DNA from 3 places in the Leptolyngbya sp. AN10 genome. Region 1 is predicted to be linked to each of the others. Evidence: predicted binding sites of a transcription regulator. Region 1 holds the regulator's gene; each other region holds the start of a gene.

Evidence for each region. The regulator NtcA, encoded in region 1, controls nitrogen genes in cyanobacteria. The targets are predictions, from matches to a motif close to TTTGTANNNNNNNNTACAAA.
Region 2: a site for NtcA is predicted at 3,844-3,863, ahead of ACQ4M5_RS05335 (fumarate reductase/succinate dehydrogenase flavoprotein subunit). Genes of this name have one in related genera too.
Region 3: a site for NtcA is predicted at 1,736-1,755, ahead of nirB (nitrite reductase large subunit NirB). Genes of this name have one in related genera too.

Annotation. Positions count from the first base shown of each region.
Region 1 covers NZ_JBNXVP010000028.1:15,778-21,800, reverse strand. The annotation lists gene ACQ4M5_RS29380 (response regulator transcription factor) at 1-610, shown strand, start outside; gene ACQ4M5_RS29375 (sensor histidine kinase) at 573-1,418, opposite strand; gene ACQ4M5_RS29370 (PHP domain-containing protein) at 1,792-2,487, shown strand; gene ACQ4M5_RS29365 (YdeI/OmpD-associated family protein) at 2,473-3,075, opposite strand; gene ntcA (global nitrogen regulator NtcA) at 3,438-4,076, shown strand; gene ACQ4M5_RS29355 (DUF3084 domain-containing protein) at 4,194-5,609, shown strand; gene ACQ4M5_RS29350 (pre-16S rRNA-processing nuclease YqgF) at 5,634-6,023, shown strand, end outside.
Region 2 covers NZ_JBNXVP010000003.1:116,156-122,178, forward strand. The annotation lists gene ACQ4M5_RS05320 (P-loop NTPase) at 1-867, opposite strand, end outside; gene ACQ4M5_RS05325 (HEAT repeat domain-containing protein) at 860-1,828, opposite strand; gene ACQ4M5_RS05330 (4Fe-4S dicluster domain-containing protein) at 1,838-2,065, opposite strand; gene ACQ4M5_RS05335 (fumarate reductase/succinate dehydrogenase flavoprotein subunit) at 2,092-3,795, opposite strand; gene ACQ4M5_RS05340 (LysR family transcriptional regulator) at 4,062-6,005, shown strand.
Region 3 covers NZ_JBNXVP010000002.1:124,744-130,766, forward strand. The annotation lists gene ctpB (carboxyl-terminal processing protease CtpB) at 1-1,254, shown strand, start outside; gene nirB (nitrite reductase large subunit NirB) at 1,812-4,346, shown strand; gene nirD (nitrite reductase small subunit NirD) at 4,379-4,726, shown strand; gene ACQ4M5_RS03505 (sensor histidine kinase) at 4,986-6,023, shown strand, end outside.

The sequences.
Region 1 (6,023 bases):
CGAAGGCTGGGAAGCATTACAGCGAATTCAACCCGATTTGGTGATCACCGATGTGATGATGCCCCAGGCAAACGGCTATGAATTCCTCAAGCAACTTCGGGATGATGCCCGTTTCAAAACCTTGCCTGTGATTTTCTTAACCGCACGAGGCATGAAAAGCGATCGTATTCAAGGGTACGATGCGGGCTGTGATGCGTACTTGCCAAAACCCTTTGACCCCGATGAACTCGTTGCGATCGTCACTCGCTTACTCAGACAACGCGCAGACATCAAAGCCACCAGCACCGATGACAATGTAAATTTGGCAGATCTTTCTCGCCAAATTGCGGCAATTCAAGCTGAACTGAAAGGACGAGGCGCGATCGTTCAAACGCCCGCCCCGATGAAGCTCGATTTCACTCCTAGAGAACAGAGCGTTTTAGATCTCGTGGTTGATGGCTTGATGAACAAAGAAATTGCTCGTCGGCTTGAAACCAGTGTCCGCAACGTGGAAAAGTACGTCAGTCGCCTCTTCAGCAAAACCGGAACCAATAGCCGGACAGAATTGGTTCGATTTGCGCTCGAACATGGACTCACGACTCCGAATCAGCAGCGTCAAACTGGATCGTAATCGCAGTTCTGGAAGTTCGATCGACGCTCAAAGTTGCGTCCAATTGCTGCACAAGGGAATTGATAATCTGAAATCCCAAAGTTTGCGGCGTGTTCAGGTCAAAATTCGCAGGAAGCCGATTTCCGGTGTCACTTACCGTCAGTGTGACCTGCGAATTTTCAACCCGCAACAAGACCGCGATTTCGCCCTCTCGATTCACCAGTCCATGCCGCAACGCATTCGAGATCAACTCATTCAGAATCAATCCCACTGGAACCACTCGATTCGCAGATAGTTCAATCTCGCCACTGATTGCCGTTCTGAGCGTGATTTGATTAGGTTCGATCGCATAAGTTTGCACCAGCATCGGAACCAAACTCTGCACATACTCACCTAAGCGAATCGAATTCTGATTGCCTAACTGCGACAATCGATCGTGAACCAGTGCGATCGAACTAATTCGACTCTGATTGCTGCGTAACAGGGCTTGAACGTCTGTATCCTGCACCCTCATCACCTGCAAATCGAGCAAACTCGTCACCACCTGCAAATTATTTTTAATCCGGTGATGAATCTCACGCAGAAGAATCTCTTTTTCGCGCACCGAGGCTCGTAACTGCTCGATCGTCGAACTTGATTCCGCCTGCTGAATCACGGTTCGTGCCGTCTGCAAAACCTCGATCGCGGACTGTAACTCTTGCTGAATCTCAACTTGGACTGGGGAACTCACGGTAGACTGAGCCAAAAGGCGATCGCGAATTGAAGCCAGACGCTGCCGAATTGCTTCTACCTGTTGGGCGAACCCGCCATTATTCGTACTAGAAATCATGTTTTCAGGAACTCAACCAAAATCAGCCGATATGCCGCTGCGAGGACGATTGAGAGGGGCGACATCAATTCGTCCCGCAGAGTGCTCCAAGGAATGCACTGCATAAAATTGCAACTCACAACAGGAACACGACTACGGGCGGGAACTCACTTGAATCAATGCAACTAAAATGCAACTAGGGGGGATTGGCTATATACCCTATCATCGAATGCGGTGCCGCACAAATCGCAGATGTGCCACTTTTGCTCATGTGACTAATGAATGACATCAGGTATACTCAATACCCTGAGTGTTTAATACTGAAACGATTTTTTAAGCAGTGCATTACATTAGATGTAGTCCCGTGACATGGCAGTGACGTTTGAGGCGATTTATGACTGCTCATCTTGCTTCGAGTTCGACAATGACCCCCCAAGCCGCGCAGGATGCGGTAGCGCTACGACAGGTTTTTGCATCGCTGACGGCTAAAAGTTGCCCGCTCACCTACAATTTCCACATGCACACGACGCATTCGGATGGGCAGCTACACCCTGAAGCGTTAGCACAACAAGCGATCGATCTTTCGCTCAAAGGATTCGCGATTACGGATCACCATCAGATCAGCGGATACCAAATGGCACAGCGCTATATGGAGACGCAATCAGGGACAGAGTTGCCGCAGTTGTGGACGGGAACCGAGATTACGTCTCGCTTGCTCGAAACTGAGGTACATATTCTCGGATTTGCGTTTGATCCAAATCATGCGGCGATCGCGTCTTATCTCCAAGGTTCTGCGCCTCAAGGCGATCGCGCTCAAGCAGCACGAGTGATCAGTGCGATTCAGCAAGCAGGCGGGATTGCGGTGTTGGCACATCCAGCGCGATATCGTCGATCGGTGGATGAGTTGATTCCAGCAGCGGCAATGGTGGGAATTGATGGGGTGGAAGCGTTTTACGCCTACAACAATCCAAAGCCGTGGATGCCGAGTCCAAAAGAGACGGCACGGGTGACAGAGTTGCAGGCTACGTTTGGATTGCTCAGTTCTTGTGGAACCGATACGCATGGGATGAACTTGCTACAGCGGCTTTGAAGATGCCTGATCGAGCGGTGATCGCTTTTCAACCGCAGCCATCACCGTTTTTTCGATTCGATTCTGTCGAGTTTCAGAACGTTTGGCACTCTCGATCCAATAGAGAATTACTTTCTTGGTCGAGTTGCTGAACGTCTGAAAATTTTGTTGTGCGATCGCGTTCTTTTCCAATGCGTCAATCAAATCGGGCGGCATGATCAAAGCCTCGATCGCATCCAAAGAAGTCCAAGATCCGTCGAGTTTTGCCGCTTCAATTTTTCTGATCCCCGCCTCGGTCATTAATCCTTCGGCAATTAACTCCTCAATGTATTGCTTGTTGAGTTTCGACCAAACGCTTTTCGGTTTTCGGGGCGTAAAAATCTGCATATAGCGATCGTCATCCAACGATTTCGCTTTGCTATCAATCCACCCAAAACAGAGTGCTTCTTTCACCGCTTCACTGTATCGAATACTTGGCTTTCCGCTTTTTACTTTGTAGTAGATTAGCCAAATTCCGATCGCGGTTTCATAATTTTGTTTGAGCCAATTTCGCCAAGCGACTCTGTCGATCGCTTCGGTTTTGTCTAGCTGATCTTCAAACTTCGGCATCGCTAAATGGCTAAAAGGTGATTCTCTTTATTCAAATCATTAACATTTCCTTAACACTTCCCTCTGAATCCTGGTTGCTTTCACGCTATGATGTGTGGAAATTATTGAGAATCTTTAAAACAAGATCCCAATAGTACTGAAAAAAACCGGTCTAAACTTAGAAATTTTACAGAGATTTTCAGAATCAAAGCGAAAATGTAGCGCAGCGTACAAAAACCATTTGATGAGTCAGTTTTAGTGGTCTAAAGTCATCGATTGTTCACAAAGTGCACATCGCGTTACTGACTCGGTAAACTGCTCCAGTTTCACTCGATACGACAAGGAAAGAAATGGTAGTGACCAAGGATAGACCGCTCGCAACAATGTTTCGTCAGATCGGAGGAGGCGCGTATCCTCCCGTTATTGAGACGTTTGAACGCGGCAAAACAATCTTTTTTCCGGGTGATCCAGCCGAACGAGTCTATTTCCTGGTTAAAGGAGCCGTCAAGCTCTCACGAGTGTATGAAGCAGGGGAAGAAATCACCGTTGCGCTGTTAAGAGAAAATAGTGTATTCGGCGTGTTATCACTGATTACCGGACAACGCGCCGATCGCTTTTATCACGCAGTCGCATTTACGCCAGTCGAATTGCTTTCAGTGCCGATCGAACAAGTCGAAAAAGCACTCAAAGAAAATCCGGAACTCTCGATGTTGATGCTGAAAGGCTTATCGTCGCGGATTCTCCAAACCGAGATGATGATCGAAACCCTGGCGCATCGAGATATGGGATCGCGCTTGGTAAGTTTTCTATTGATTCTCTGTCGCGACTTCGGAGTGCCTTCGCAAGAGGGGATCATGATCGATCTGAAGCTGTCGCATCAAGCGATCGCAGAAGCGATTGGATCAACTCGCGTCACTGTGACTCGCTTACTCGGTGATTTGCGTCAGGACAAAATGATCTCGATTCACAAGAAAAAAATCACCGTTCACAATCCTGTAACGCTGAGTCAACAATTCACTTAATTCGCTTAGAATTCTTTCCTGAAAGACGCGCCCGAAGTTTAGAGCGAACAGGCATAATGAAAGGCGAGTCTGGAATTGTCTTAGACCGTCTGGGGCTAGGGTTGTCTTGGGAGTGATATGTCCGATGTCGGGCTGATTTTAATTTTGGTGGTGTTGGTGTTGGGAGGAGCGATCGCGACAATTGGCGATCGTTTGGGGACTCGCGTGGGAAAAGCCCGCCTGAGTCTGTTCAATCTCCGTCCTAAGCAAACCGCTGTCGTGGTGACAATTTTGACCGGAACGCTGATCTCAGCTTCAACGCTTGGCATATTGTTGCTGGCAAGTAAGACGTTTCGTGAAATGTTACTGAACTTCGGGCGGATTCAGACAGAACTGCGCGATCGAGGACGCGACCTTGAAAAAGTGTCCGCTGATTTGAAAGCGACCGATGCTCAGAAGGCGCAAGTCGAAAAGCAATTGGCAGAAGCGCGATCGGAACGTGCTCAAGTCGAAGAGCAATTAAAACGAATTAACGCGAATTTGCAAACCTCGATCAATCGACAACGAGAAACGAATGCTCAACTCCGAACGACAGAAGCGCAGCGAGATGCGACTCGCCAACAATTGGTTGCGGTGTCTGAACAAGCGTTAACGTTACGAACAGGGATCGAGCAACTGCAAGCCGAGCAGCAAAAATTAATCGAGCAGCGTGATCAGGTGAAGGCTCAAATTGCGGAGCGAGATGAAGAAATTGCCGAACGCACGAGCGTGATCGAACAGCGCGATCGAGAAATTAGCGAACGCGATCGGGTCATTGCTCAACGCGGTACAGAGTTGGAAAAATTAGAATCTCAGCTTAAAGAACTAGCCTCTCAACAAGCAGCACTAACTGAAACACTCGGACGATTTGAACGAGATGTTAAGCTGATTCGGAGCGGCGATCTCGCGCTTTATCGAACTCAAGTCTTGTCTTCGGGTGTTGTGCGAGTCGTGGAACCGAGAGGTGCAAGAGTCGCAGTTGATCAATTATTGCAATATGCGAATCAGTCCGCGATTCAAGCGCTTCAACTTGGACGCAATGACCAATTGGTGCAAATTCCAACAGCGGAAGTGGAATCTTTAATCAGCCAGATTAGTGACGGTCAGGATTACCTGGTGCGTGTACAAGCTCGTGCGAATTATGTGAAAGGCGAAAATCGAGGCGTGTCCGTGTACATGAGTGCGGTTCCGAATCGAATTGTGTTTCTGGCGGGAGATACGATCGCGGCTCAAACGATCGATCCGTCTAAACTGTCGGCACAAGATTTTCAGAAATCGATTCAGGATCTCTTCGCAGCATCTAATTCTCGTGCGCGTGTGGCGGGTGTGCTGAATGACAATATCGAAATCGAGAAACTGTTGACTCTTGGATCATTCATTGAGCAGTTACGCCGTTTTCCGACTCCGGTTGAACTTAGAGCAGTCGCATCACAAAACACTTACACGTCAGGACCACTCAAAATAGAATTAGTGGCAGTGCAGAACGGGCAAATCGTATTGAGAGCATCGAGTTAATCTTCTTGAGGGTAGAGGCGTATCATGGCGGAACAGCCCGTGATTTTGGGATTCGATCCAGGGCGGCAAAAATGTGGTCTAGCTGTCATGGGAGTCGATCGACGAGTCTATTATCACGAGGTGATTAGTGCAGATGCCGCGATCGCTTCGATTCAATCTTTGCGCGATCGCTTTCCAGTTTCGCTCTTAGTGATGGGTGATCAGACTTCATCAAAGGAATGGAAACGAAGATTAGAAGAGGAATTGACGGATTTGCGAGTGGTCACAGTCGATGAGCGTAATAGTTCGTTAGAGGCACGCGATCGATTCTGGATCATGTATCCACCCAAAGGATTGAGCAAACTGATTCCTGAAGGAATGCGAACACCACCGAGACCGATCGATGATATTGTGGCGATTTTGTTAATCGAACGC
Region 2 (6,023 bases), on a different contig from region 1:
AGGTTCGCCGCAGTGTCCACAGAGGAGATAACTCATGTTTTCGATGATGCCGAGAACCGGAATTCCGACTCGACGAAACATATGAATGCTACGGCGGACATCTGCGATCGCAACTTGCTGCGGTGTGGTGACGAGTAGGACTCCGCAAATCGGACTTTCTTGAACGATCGTAATTTGAGCGTCTCCTGTGCCCGGAGGTAAATCAATCAGCAGATAGTCCAAATCGCCCCATTCAACCTCATGGATGAATTGAGTAATGATTTTGTGCAGAACAGGACCGCGCCACGCTAGCGGATGATCTGGCTCTGCTAAAAGTCCAACCGACATAACTTTGATGCCGTGTGCTTCTAAAGGGATAAATCGTGTTCCTTCAGGAGTCTCGATCGTATTTACCTGCGAATGTCCCAAGCCCAGCATTTGAGGAATATTTGGACCATACACATCTGCATCAAGCAATCCGACTTTCGCACCTTGCAGACTTAGCGCGATCGCAAGATTCACAGAAGTTGTTGATTTTCCAACGCCACCTTTACCACTCGAAATCGCTAACGTTGTTCTCACACCTGGAATCGTGCAGAGTTGGATGTAAGCCTTTTTGCACCAAGTAAGTTGTGAGAGTACCGTCTCAATCTGTGATTTCAAATCGTGCTGATGTTTGCCAACATAGAGACGCAGATAAACATAGCGATCGACAACTCTAAGATTGCGAACCATTCCTAAACTCACAATGTTGTTGTTTAGAATCGGCTCAATGATGGTTTTGAGCAGTTCTATGACTTCTTGTTGACAAGCTTCGATAATCGGATCAGATGTAGGGGCTGGAGAGGATTCGTGAACTGTCTGAAAGGGCGATCGATGATTAGGCATTGGAGGGTTCTTGCAAAGCTTCTTGAATGGTCTGGATAGAGCGTTGAGCAAAGATACAAACATCGCGATCGGGATCATCCAGGGCTTGCTGCAACGGATTCAAGGCAGCTTTATTTTTCAAAATGCCAAGCGCGATCGCGGCATCTCGACGGACATCCGAATACTCATCCGTTAAGGCTTGAATAAACAAAGGAAGAGAGCGATTGTCTGGAATTTTCTGCAATGCTTGTAAGCTAAATTTACGAACTTGCCAATGATTGTCTTTTACGGCAGTTTCTAGAGATGCGATCGCGTTTTTGTCGGCATGAATCGCGAGAGATTTGGCTGCATTGCGTCGAACTTCCCAATCTGAATCGCTCGTGAGTGCTTCACACAGTCGAGGAACGACTTCTACATCGCTTAAATGTCCCAACGTTAAAGCCGTTGCTCGTCGAACACTTTCATCTGTATCGGACATCAGTGCTAATGCAGGCTGGCAGCGTTCGACTTGGTTGAGATAGCGTAATGTTGTGATCGCAGACTCTCTCAGGGCTGGATTGGGAGACTCAAAAAAGGGCAACACATACGGCAAGGATTGAGCATCATGAATCTTCCGCAGCAGAAATAGAACATTCAGTTGAAGATTCGGATCATCTTGTAGTAAGGCATCTAGCAATATTAAGAGATGATCAGGAGCAACCAATTCACCTAATGCCGATCGCGCTTCGTCTCGGATTTCTTCATCGGGCGAAGCCAAACATTCAATCAGAGCGGGAACTGCTGCGGGATTGGCAAACTCCCAAAGTGCCGTAACTGCTAACTTTTGGACTAATAAGCTCTCATCTTTTAGAGCTTCGATCAAAGGAGTAAGAGCCTCTTCATCCCCAAGATGCTGCAAGGTTTTAATCGCAACAAGCCGATCTTCAACTTGTGTCGATCGTAGCATTTCCAACCAGGGAGCCAGTTCAGAATTCGTTTCCATCACTCTCTCCTAGCGCAACAAGAACGGAATTTGAACAGTAATCGCATTGGTGGGACATTCCTTTTCACAAGGTAAGCAGAACCAACACTCGTCGTACTTCATGTAAGCTTTGCCTGTTTCGGGGTCTTTCGCTAAAACATCCAGTGGGCATACCTCAATGCAAGCCACACATTTTTCAAGACATTTTGATTCATCGACAATGACCGGAACATCGACTCTTTGAGTTGCTAAAGCCATAGCAATTTCACACTCTTCTAAACAACTTAGCGAACGGCAACATCATAGACTTCAGTTTCGACATCCACATCGACAATGTAAGGCTCGATCGGACGCTTGAATAGCACCATGTTTCCAGCATCATCCTTTTTCAGATGCACATGACAGAACCATTCATCATTGTTCTTTTCGGGATAGTCTACACGATAGTGATACAGTCCCCAGCGACTCTCACGGCGGAACAGTGAAGCTCTCGCTGCCATTTCTGCACAGTCCCGAATGAAGTGAACTTCCATGCAGCGCATTAATTCATGCGGATCACGAGCGCCCATTAGCTCTAACGTGTCGTGGTAGCGCACAAAGTTGCTGAGTCCAATCTCCATCCGATTCGCAGATTTGGGAGGCTGTAGATAGTCATTGACTAAGCGACGGAGCTTGTATTCAACCTGAGTGTGCGGGATTCCATTTCGTCGATCGAGCGGTGCATAAATTCTCGCTTTCTCGGCGGTAAGGAACTCTGGATCAGGATCAACGTGATCTAAGCTCTGACTGTACTCGACTGCATTTTCTCCAGCAATTCGCCCGAACACAAATGCACCGATCATGTAGTTATGCGGCACACTTGCCATATCACCTGCTGCGTAGAGTCCTGGAACTGAAGTTTCAGCCCTTTCATTCACCCAGACACCAGAAGCACTATGACCGCTGCATAGTCCAATCTCAGAAATGTTCATCTCAACTCCACTGGTGCGATAGTTCTCACCTCGCCCTTCATGGAATCTGCCCCGACTGGGACGCTCGTTTGACCACAAAATCGACTCAATTTCAGAGATAGTATTCTCATCTAAATGAGTCATCTTTAGCTGAATTGGACCTTTACCAGAGTTAAGCTCTTTCCACACTTCCAGCATCATTTGACCGCTCCAGTAGTCGCAGCTAATAAAGCGATGTCCTTGTGCATTTGCAGTGTAAGCACCAAACGGACTAGCAACATAAGCACACGCAGGTCCGTTGTAGTCTTTCATCAACGGATTGATCTGGAAACATTCGATGTTGCTTAGTTCTGCGCCTGCATGATACGCCATCGAGTAACCATCACCTGCATTCGTTGGGTTCTCATACGTTCCATATAGATAACCCGAAGCAGGTAAACCTAATCGTCCACAAGCTCCAGTACAGAGAATGACAGCCTTCGCTTGAATGACGACAAAATCACCATTGCGAACATCAAACCCCACTGCACCGATCGCACGTCCATCTCGAACTAAAACACGAGTTGCCATTACTCGGTTCGTGACTTGTGCTTTGTGACGCTTCACTTGACGCGCCAGAATCGTTTTTAGATCTTTTCCCTCTGGCATTGGCAAAACGTACTTACCGACTCGATGCACTTGTTTGAGGTCATAGTTGCCTTGAGCATCTTTTTGAAACTTTACGCCCCACTTTTCGAGTTCTTGAATCACAGAAAAGCCGAGTTTCCCAGTTTGATAAACGGCACTCTGATTGAGAATTCCATCATTGGCGATCGTAATTTCTCTCACATACTGTTCCGGAGTCGAATTGCCGGGAATCACAGCCGTATTCACGCCATCCATTCCCATTGCAATCGCGCCACTGCGACGGATATTTGCTTTTTCCAAAATTAGCACTTCACCATCGGGATTCGCTTGTTTCGCTTTGATGGCTGCCATTGTTCCAGCCGTTCCGCCCCCGATGACTAGCACATCCGTCTTCATCCATTGAGTATTCACCCAAAAAGCCTCCTGATTGATGGACAGAATTTTAGTTTCGCGCTGAAAACTGTCTCAAACACTACAGAAAAAATCAGCGAAACCGACTTGATTAGAAACATCTTTCTACAAGAGAAGTTCACTCAGCAGAAGAGGTCATCAAACCCGACTGTTTTCATTGTGCGGCACATTTTTGATTTTCCTTATTGCGGTATTTTATGAACTAATAAACGAATTGAATTAATCGACTGATATGATCAGCAAACACCCCATGAGGTTGTAAAGCGATGGAAGTTTATCAGATTCGAGTTTTTCTAGAAGTCGCTCGTCATTTGAGTTTTACTGAGGCTGCCGATGCGCTCAATCTAACTCAGCCAGCCGTAAGCGCTAAGATTAAATCATTAGAATCCGAATTAGGAACATCGCTGTTTTATCGCTTGGGTCGTAAGATCCAACTTACAGAAGTTGGCGAGTTTCTATTGGAAGAAGGGGCAAAACTGATTCAAGTTGAAAATCAGCTCATTCAAAAGATTGAAGATATTAAAAAAGGGAAATATGGCAGTCTAAAAATCGGCTGCACGATGGCACTTGCTGAAGGTTGGTTGCCAAAAATTGTGTTTGAATATCGACAGAAATATCCGAGCATTCAGGTTCAATGTCTCGTGTTTGAGTCAGCCGAATTGCTGTATCAAGCTATGACCAGCCAAAGTGTTGATGTCGGCATTTCTGATGTGAACTTTGAGGAATTCTCAGAGCTTTCAACAACTGCGATCGACACCATCTCCTATCATCTATTTGTTGCTCACAACCATCCACTCGCCAAACAAAGATGGTTGAGCTTAACCGACCTAAGAAAGTACCGATGGGCACTACTTCCTCCAGGTACACCGAGCCGTTTAGTTTTAGAATCCCGATTGTCAGAGCTAGGGCATTCGCTCGATCGATTTCTTCAGTTTGAAACGGTCGATACGATGAGTTTGATGCGAACTTACATGATGCAGGGGAACTATCTCGGATTTGCAACAAACTTCGACTTTCAGCCAGAGTGTGAGCTAGGCACCATGACTGCGATTCCACTTCAGGAATTCGCTCTATCTGGCTCAATGTATCTCGTCACACCTCGACGTTTAAGCCAGACGAATACAGCGAATTCCTCAAGTCGTCGATCGCGTAATCTTAATCCCACCCAAAAACTAATCAATCTACTAGAAGCAAAAAAAGCAACCTCGACTGTGGTTCGTTTACGCTCTCCGAGTTTCATTCGTCGTAGCACTTCCTCCCAACGTCCTGAAGTTCTCACGCTTTCCATAGGAGTTCAAAACAATACGATTCCTGCCATTACAGCAGGGCTAATCATGCAGCGACTCGGATTGCTCGAACATTTCTTACCAAAAGAAGGTCGCTATAGTTCGACTCAGTACCAAATTCAATGGCAAGATTTTTCCACCGGAGCACCGATCGTCGATGGACTGCGATCGCAACAATTAAACATCGGTGTTCTCGGAGACTATCCCTTGCTGCTCAGTGCCGAAATTGAGCAAAAGACTCGCCTGATTAGCTTTGTCTCAACTAACCCTGATGGTTCTTGCAATGCAGTTGTTGTCCCGAATCGTTCTCAGCTTCAAAGTGTCGATGACTTACGCGGACGAGCGATCGCGGTTCCATTGCGCTCTTCTGCACATGGAATGGTACTACGATCGCTCAATGCGACCAAGCTTTTAGATCAAGTTAACTTGCTTCCCTTCAAGCAACAAGCTGATCCGTTCGAGTTCTCTGAACAATACGCAGATAGTTACGCGCACTTTGCGCCATTTCACGAAATTGCTTGTCGTCGAGGACAGTTTCGCTACCTTGAAGGGTGCAATCCTGAAGCGTTACCTGCATTCTATGGTGTAGTTGTAGCAAGTGAGTTTGTAGAACAATATCCAGAAATTGCGATCGCTTATCTTCGAGCGTTATCCGCAGCACAATACTGGTACGACACAACGCCAGCCGCACCCTCTTTAGTTGCAAAATGGACGCATCTCGATCCAGAAATGATTGTTCAAATCCTAAGCAATTCGCACCAGAACAACCAGTCGGGACGCTTCTTTTCAGAGATGCAAATCCGCCCGGACTGGCTGAAATTACACATTGATCAATTGAGCCAGATTCCGGGCAACCAGAATTTACAAACAATCAACTTGAATCAATGGATTCAGCCAGAGTTTTTGCAGCACATTGGAGCTTAGTCTAATGTGAATTCGATG
Region 3 (6,023 bases), on a different contig from region 1:
GCTACCGGAACCGTACTGACCGCCGATCGATCGGTGAAAGCGGCTCTCCAAGACAGCCCGAAATCTGTTCTCGATGAGGCATGGCAAATTGTCAACCGCGAGTATGTGGATGGCACTTTTAATAAAAATGATTGGCAAGCGGTTCGACAATCGCTGCTCGGTCGAGAATATTCCTCGCGGCAACAGGCGTATACGGCTCTCCGAGATGCGCTGAAGAAGCTGGATGATCCTTACACCCGCTTCATGGACCCGAAACAGTTTGAAGCCCTGACGAATCAAACCTCCGGAGAGCTTTCTGGGGTTGGTATCCGTCTCGAACAAAACGAAAAAACGAAAGTGTTAACCGTGGTTGAGCCGCTAGAGAATTCTCCAGCGATTCGGGCAGGGATCAAAACAGGCGATCGCGTTCTTGCGATTAACGGCAAATCTACGAAGGGCATGAGCGTTGAAGATGCCTCGAACCTGATTCGTGGAGAAGCGGGAACAAAAGTTACCTTACAAATCGGACGAGAAGGTGCAGCGAATTTTGATCTGCCTTTGACTCGTGCGCGGATTGAACTGCAAGCGGTTCGTGCCAGCGTCAAACAGGAAGGCAAGAACAAAATCGGATACATTCGTCTGTCGGAATTTAGCAGTCATGCGTCTGAACAGATGGAGCGGGCGATCCGCAACCTGAACGATCAGAAAGTTGATGCGTTCGTGCTCGATCTGCGTGGAAATCCGGGTGGATTGCTGCAAGCGAGTATCGATATTAGCCGGATGTGGTTAAACCAAGGCGCGATCGTCAAAACGGTGAATCGTCAAGGAATCGGGGATACCGCTTATGCACGTGGACGACAACTGACGAAATTACCCGTGGCAGTGATCGTCGATGGTCGATCGGCAAGTTCGAGTGAAATTTTGGCAGGAGCGCTGAAAGATAACAAACGCGCCACGATTGTGGGAAGTCAGACGTTTGGTAAAGCGCTGGTGCAATCGGTTCATTCGCTTTCGGATGGATCGGGATTGGCAGTGACGATCGCACATTACTACACTCCGAATGGAACTGATATTAGCCAAAAGGGAGTCACACCGGACGTGAAAGTGGATCTCTCGGATGCTCAACAGAAATTCTTGGCAACCAATCCGAGGCTGATTGGAACGCCCCAAGATCCGCAGTATGCACGAGCGCTGAATTTCTTGGAGCGGACTGCACTGGCAAAACCGGGAGCGCAACAAGCGGCTCAACAGAAAGCGCCAGCAACCCGCGAATAGTTCTAATGATTGAATGAAAGGATCGATCGTTCTTCGGAGCGATCGATTTTTGTTGGGAAGTTCCTGTGGCGAATTCATAGCAGTAGAAGTTTAGATGAGGACATCCTCGGAGTCGCCCCCAAACCTCTAATTCTGGGGGCTTAAGAGGGTGTTTGAGAAGTATAAAAAGCGGCTTTGCTGCGTTGCCAGTCCGCCCAGAAATGAATCTCCGGGCTAATGGAAGAAACCCCGCTGAAGCGGGCTAAGAGAGTCATACGAAGTTCTTAGCCCAGTTGAGTGGGCTTCCCCTGATTAGCCCGGAGATTCATTTCCGGGCGGGTGAATGCGATGAACGATTACTTATCAAACACCCTTTAAGACGCTTGCTTCCCCAAACTTGGGGGCTGGGGGGCTTTCTAGAAGTGTCCTAACTAAAGTAGGTACGGCTATACAATCCGAAAATCGCATTGTGATCATGCAAGTCGCTCATAATGTGAAAAATTCTGTAAGCAAAGTTACAAAATGAATTATGGGATCTCCTAGGCTGAAACTGGCAACGCAGCGGCAGACTAGCTTGTATGACGAAACAAAATTTAGTTGTGATCGGGAATGGCATGGTCGGTCACAAATTCCTGGAGCGGATGATCGAGAACGGATCAGAGGAATGGAATTTGATCACGTTCTGTGAAGAATCGCGGATGGCTTACGATCGAGTAAATCTCAGCGGATTTTTTGCGGGGAAAACAGCAGAAGATTTGTCCCTAGTTGAGCCAGATTTTTATGCAAAGCATAATGTTCGGGTCTATGTTGGGGATAAGGCAGTCGAGATCGATCGCACTGACAAAACCGTTACTTCTGCTCAAGGTGTCACTCTTCGTTATGACAAGCTCGTTCTTGCCACCGGATCGTTTCCATTTGTGCCGCCGATTCAAGGCAGGGAGACGCAAGGGACATTTGTGTATCGCACGATCGACGATCTCGAAGCGATCGAAGCCTACGCCCAATCATGTCGAGTTGGCGTGGTTGTTGGGGGCGGTCTGCTCGGATTGGAATGCGCGAATGCGTTGAAGAATTTGGGGCTGGAGACGCACGTTGTGGAGTTTATGCCGCGATTAATGCCTGTTCAGGTAGATGATGCGGGTGGAGCGCTGCTGAAACAGAAAATCGAAGCGATCGGGGTTTCGGTTCACACGAACAAATCGACGACGGAAATTGTGAGCGAAGATGGGCGCGTTCACAAAATGCTGTTTGCGGATGGAACGGAAGTGCAAACGGACATGATCGTGTTTTCGGCGGGGATTCGCCCGAGAGATGAAATGGCTCGATCGTGCGGTTTGACGGTTGGGGAGCGGGGTGGAATTGTCATTGATGAGAACTGTCAAACTTCGGATGCCGATATTTATGCGATCGGGGAATGTGCCCTTTATCAGAATCGCATTTATGGTTTAGTCGCTCCGGGTTACACGATGGCAACTGTGGCAGCGGATCATCTGTGTGGTGGACAGAATCAGTTCACAGGCGCGGATATGTCTACTAAGCTCAAATTGTTGGGGGTCGATGTTGCGAGTTTTGGAGATGCGTTTGCGAAGACACCAGGAGCGAAAGAAATCGCGATCGTAGATTCCATTCAAGGAACTTACAAAAAGCTGGTTATCGATCAATCTGGAAAAACACTACTAGGCGGAATTCTAGTCGGTGATGCTTCTGCTTATGGCAACTTACTTCAGTTGGTGCAGAATCAAATCACTTTACCGCCACATCCTGAAGATTTGATCATTCCGCCGCGCAATGGTAGTTCCTCAGCGTTGATGGGCGTTGATAGCTTTCCCGATACGGCTCAAATCTGCTCCTGTAACAATGTGACCAAAGCAGACATTTGTGATGCAATTCGGAATCAGGGCTTGACTGATATTGGTAGCTTGAAACAATGTACTAAAGCTGGAACAGGCTGCGGCGGATGTGTTCCGTTAGTCACTGACCTACTAAAATCGGAACTGAAGAAAGCAGGAATCGAAGTTAAGAATCATTTGTGTGAGCATTTTGCTTATTCGCGGCAGGAACTCTATCATTTAGTGCGATCGCAGAAAATCCAAACATTTGATCAACTCCTTCAGCAACATGGAACAGGTCAAGGCTGCGAAATTTGCAAACCTGCGATCGGGTCAATTCTGGCATCCGCGTGGAATGATTACATTCTCGAACCAACTCACGCAGGCTTACAAGACACGAATGATGCTTTCCTTGCTAACATTCAGCGAGATGGAACTTACTCTGTCGTTCCGCGTGTTCCGGGTGGAGAACTCACACCCGATCAATTGATTGCATTAGGTCAAGTTGCGAAAGAATTTGGACTGTACACCAAGATTACAGGCGGGCAGCGAGTTGATCTATTTGGTGCAAGAGTTGAACAGTTACCGCTAATTTGGAAACAGTTGATTGATGCTGGATTTGAATCGGGTCATGCTTACGGAAAAGCACTTAGAACTGTGAAATCTTGTGTGGGTAGCACTTGGTGTCGATTTGGAGTGCAAGATTCGACCAGTTTAGCGATCGAGGTTGAACTACGCTATCGAGGCTTACGCGCTCCGCACAAAATCAAATCTGCGGTGTCGGGTTGTACTCGCGAATGTGCAGAAGCTCAAAGCAAAGACTTCGGTATCATTGCAACTGAGAAAGGCTGGAACCTGTATGTTTGTGGCAATGGTGGAATGAAGCCGCAACACGCACAGTTACTTGCAGCAGACTTGGACAAGGAAACATTGATTCGATATATCGATCGTTTCTTAATGTTCTACATTCGCACTGCAAACCGCTTAGAACGAACTGCAACTTGGTTTAATAAGCTCGAAGGTGGAATGGACTATCTGAAGCAAGTCATTATTGATGATTCGTTGGGCATTTGTGCAGAGCTTGAGGCAGAAATGGCACATCAAGTGAATACCTATGCTTGCGAGTGGAAAACGACGATCGAAGATCCGGCAAAAATCCGGCGTTTCCGACATTTCATCAACTCAGATGATCCAGATCCGAACATTGTTCAAGTCGAAGAACGAGGACAACATCGCCCAATTTATGAACATGAACGGCAATTGTTTTCATTAACCCGATCGTAAGTTCACTTTCTGACCCTTCACCGGATTTAACTATGCAATTTTCCCAGTCTATTGCAACCACTTGGATTACTGTTTGCACCCTAGAAGACATTCTGCCGAATACCGGAGTTTGTGCTTTAGTCAATGATCAACAAGTCGCGATTTTCCGAGTCGGACAAGATCAACTTTATGCGATCGACAACTATGATCCATTCAGCAAAGCATTCGTGCTTTCTCGTGGAATTGTGGGCGATCGCAATGGAATCCCGAAAGTAGCATCTCCAATTTACAAGCAGAACTTCAATCTCAAAACAGGTGAATGTTTCGACGATTCGACTGTTACGATTCGCACGTTTGCAGTTCAACTGATTGAGAACCAAGTTCAGGTTGGTTTTAGCTAATTGTTATCGTAATCAGAAGCTTGTTCTGGGGGGTCTGGAGGCAGCTTTATCAATCCAATTCGGATCAAAACGTCAAGCGTTAATAACCAGGCTCGCAGCATCTTAACCTCTTGAGGAAAGACTTCGAGAGGCAGTGTAAACAAGCAACCTGCTAAAAACGAGTGATCAGTGTCATCATTTGAGTAATCCGATCGATGACACTGATCATATTTTTTTGTGTACCGCGATCGCGTATTGTAAAAAAACCTCTATCAATTCTGTGTCTCAAGACAGCTATTTGGTGTTAAATTTCTCTTCCACCTTTCGCAAAACGTTACGAGCGATCGAGTGGCTCTTAGTTGTTGCTTTCTTTTCGGTCTATGGATTTGACACCTTATCGAAAGGCTCGATCGCTGAATTTTGGCAAATCATGGGTTGTCTGAGCGGGTTTCTGGTTCTGAGTTGGAGCTTTCCAACTCATCGATCGGGATGGCAACAGCAAATCTATCTTGCATTCGGATTTCTGTTGGTGTTGGCGATTCGATTGATGAGCCTGGAATGGGATTTGTTCTTGTATTTTTACATTGCAAAAAGCTGTTTTCTGCTAGAGCGTAAAAGTTTAATTAGAACAATTATCACAGTAACGTTGCTGAATTTTGCTGTGTATTTCTGGACAGTGCTGCAATTGCCTCAAACGAATTCGCTTCAGATTGTTCGTTGGATGTTGCAATATGCGGTTACTTATTTCGCGATTCTTGCTTTTGTGGTTTATCTCAGTTTAGTAGTGATGACAGAACGCAAAAGCCGCCATCGAGCAGAACTGTTAGCACAACAGGTCGAGACGTTAGCTGCAACACTAGAACGAACGCGGATTGCCCGTGATATTCATGACTCGTTGGGGCATCTGCTAACAGATTTGAATACTCGGCTTGCAGTTGCTCAAGCAATGCGCGATCGCGATCCAATTGAAGCAGCAAAAGCGGTAGATATGGCAAAACTGTTGGCGAGTCAGAGCATTACGGAAGTTAAGCGATCGCTGCAAATTATTCGACGGTCTGATTTTGATCTAACACAGGCACTCACCCATCTGATGGAACAATTGCGACATCAAAATTTAAACGTTCAGTGGGAGCTTCATTTACCTGTACTTCCTTTGTCTGCTCGTCATCATCTGTTTTGTATTGTGAAAGAAGGTTTGATCAATGTTCAAAAACATTCTCATGCATCGATCGTAAAATTGCAGAGTCAGTTCAACGATCGAGAACTCTGCCTGAAGTTAATAGATAATGGTCAAGGCTTCGATCCAGCACTTCCACAG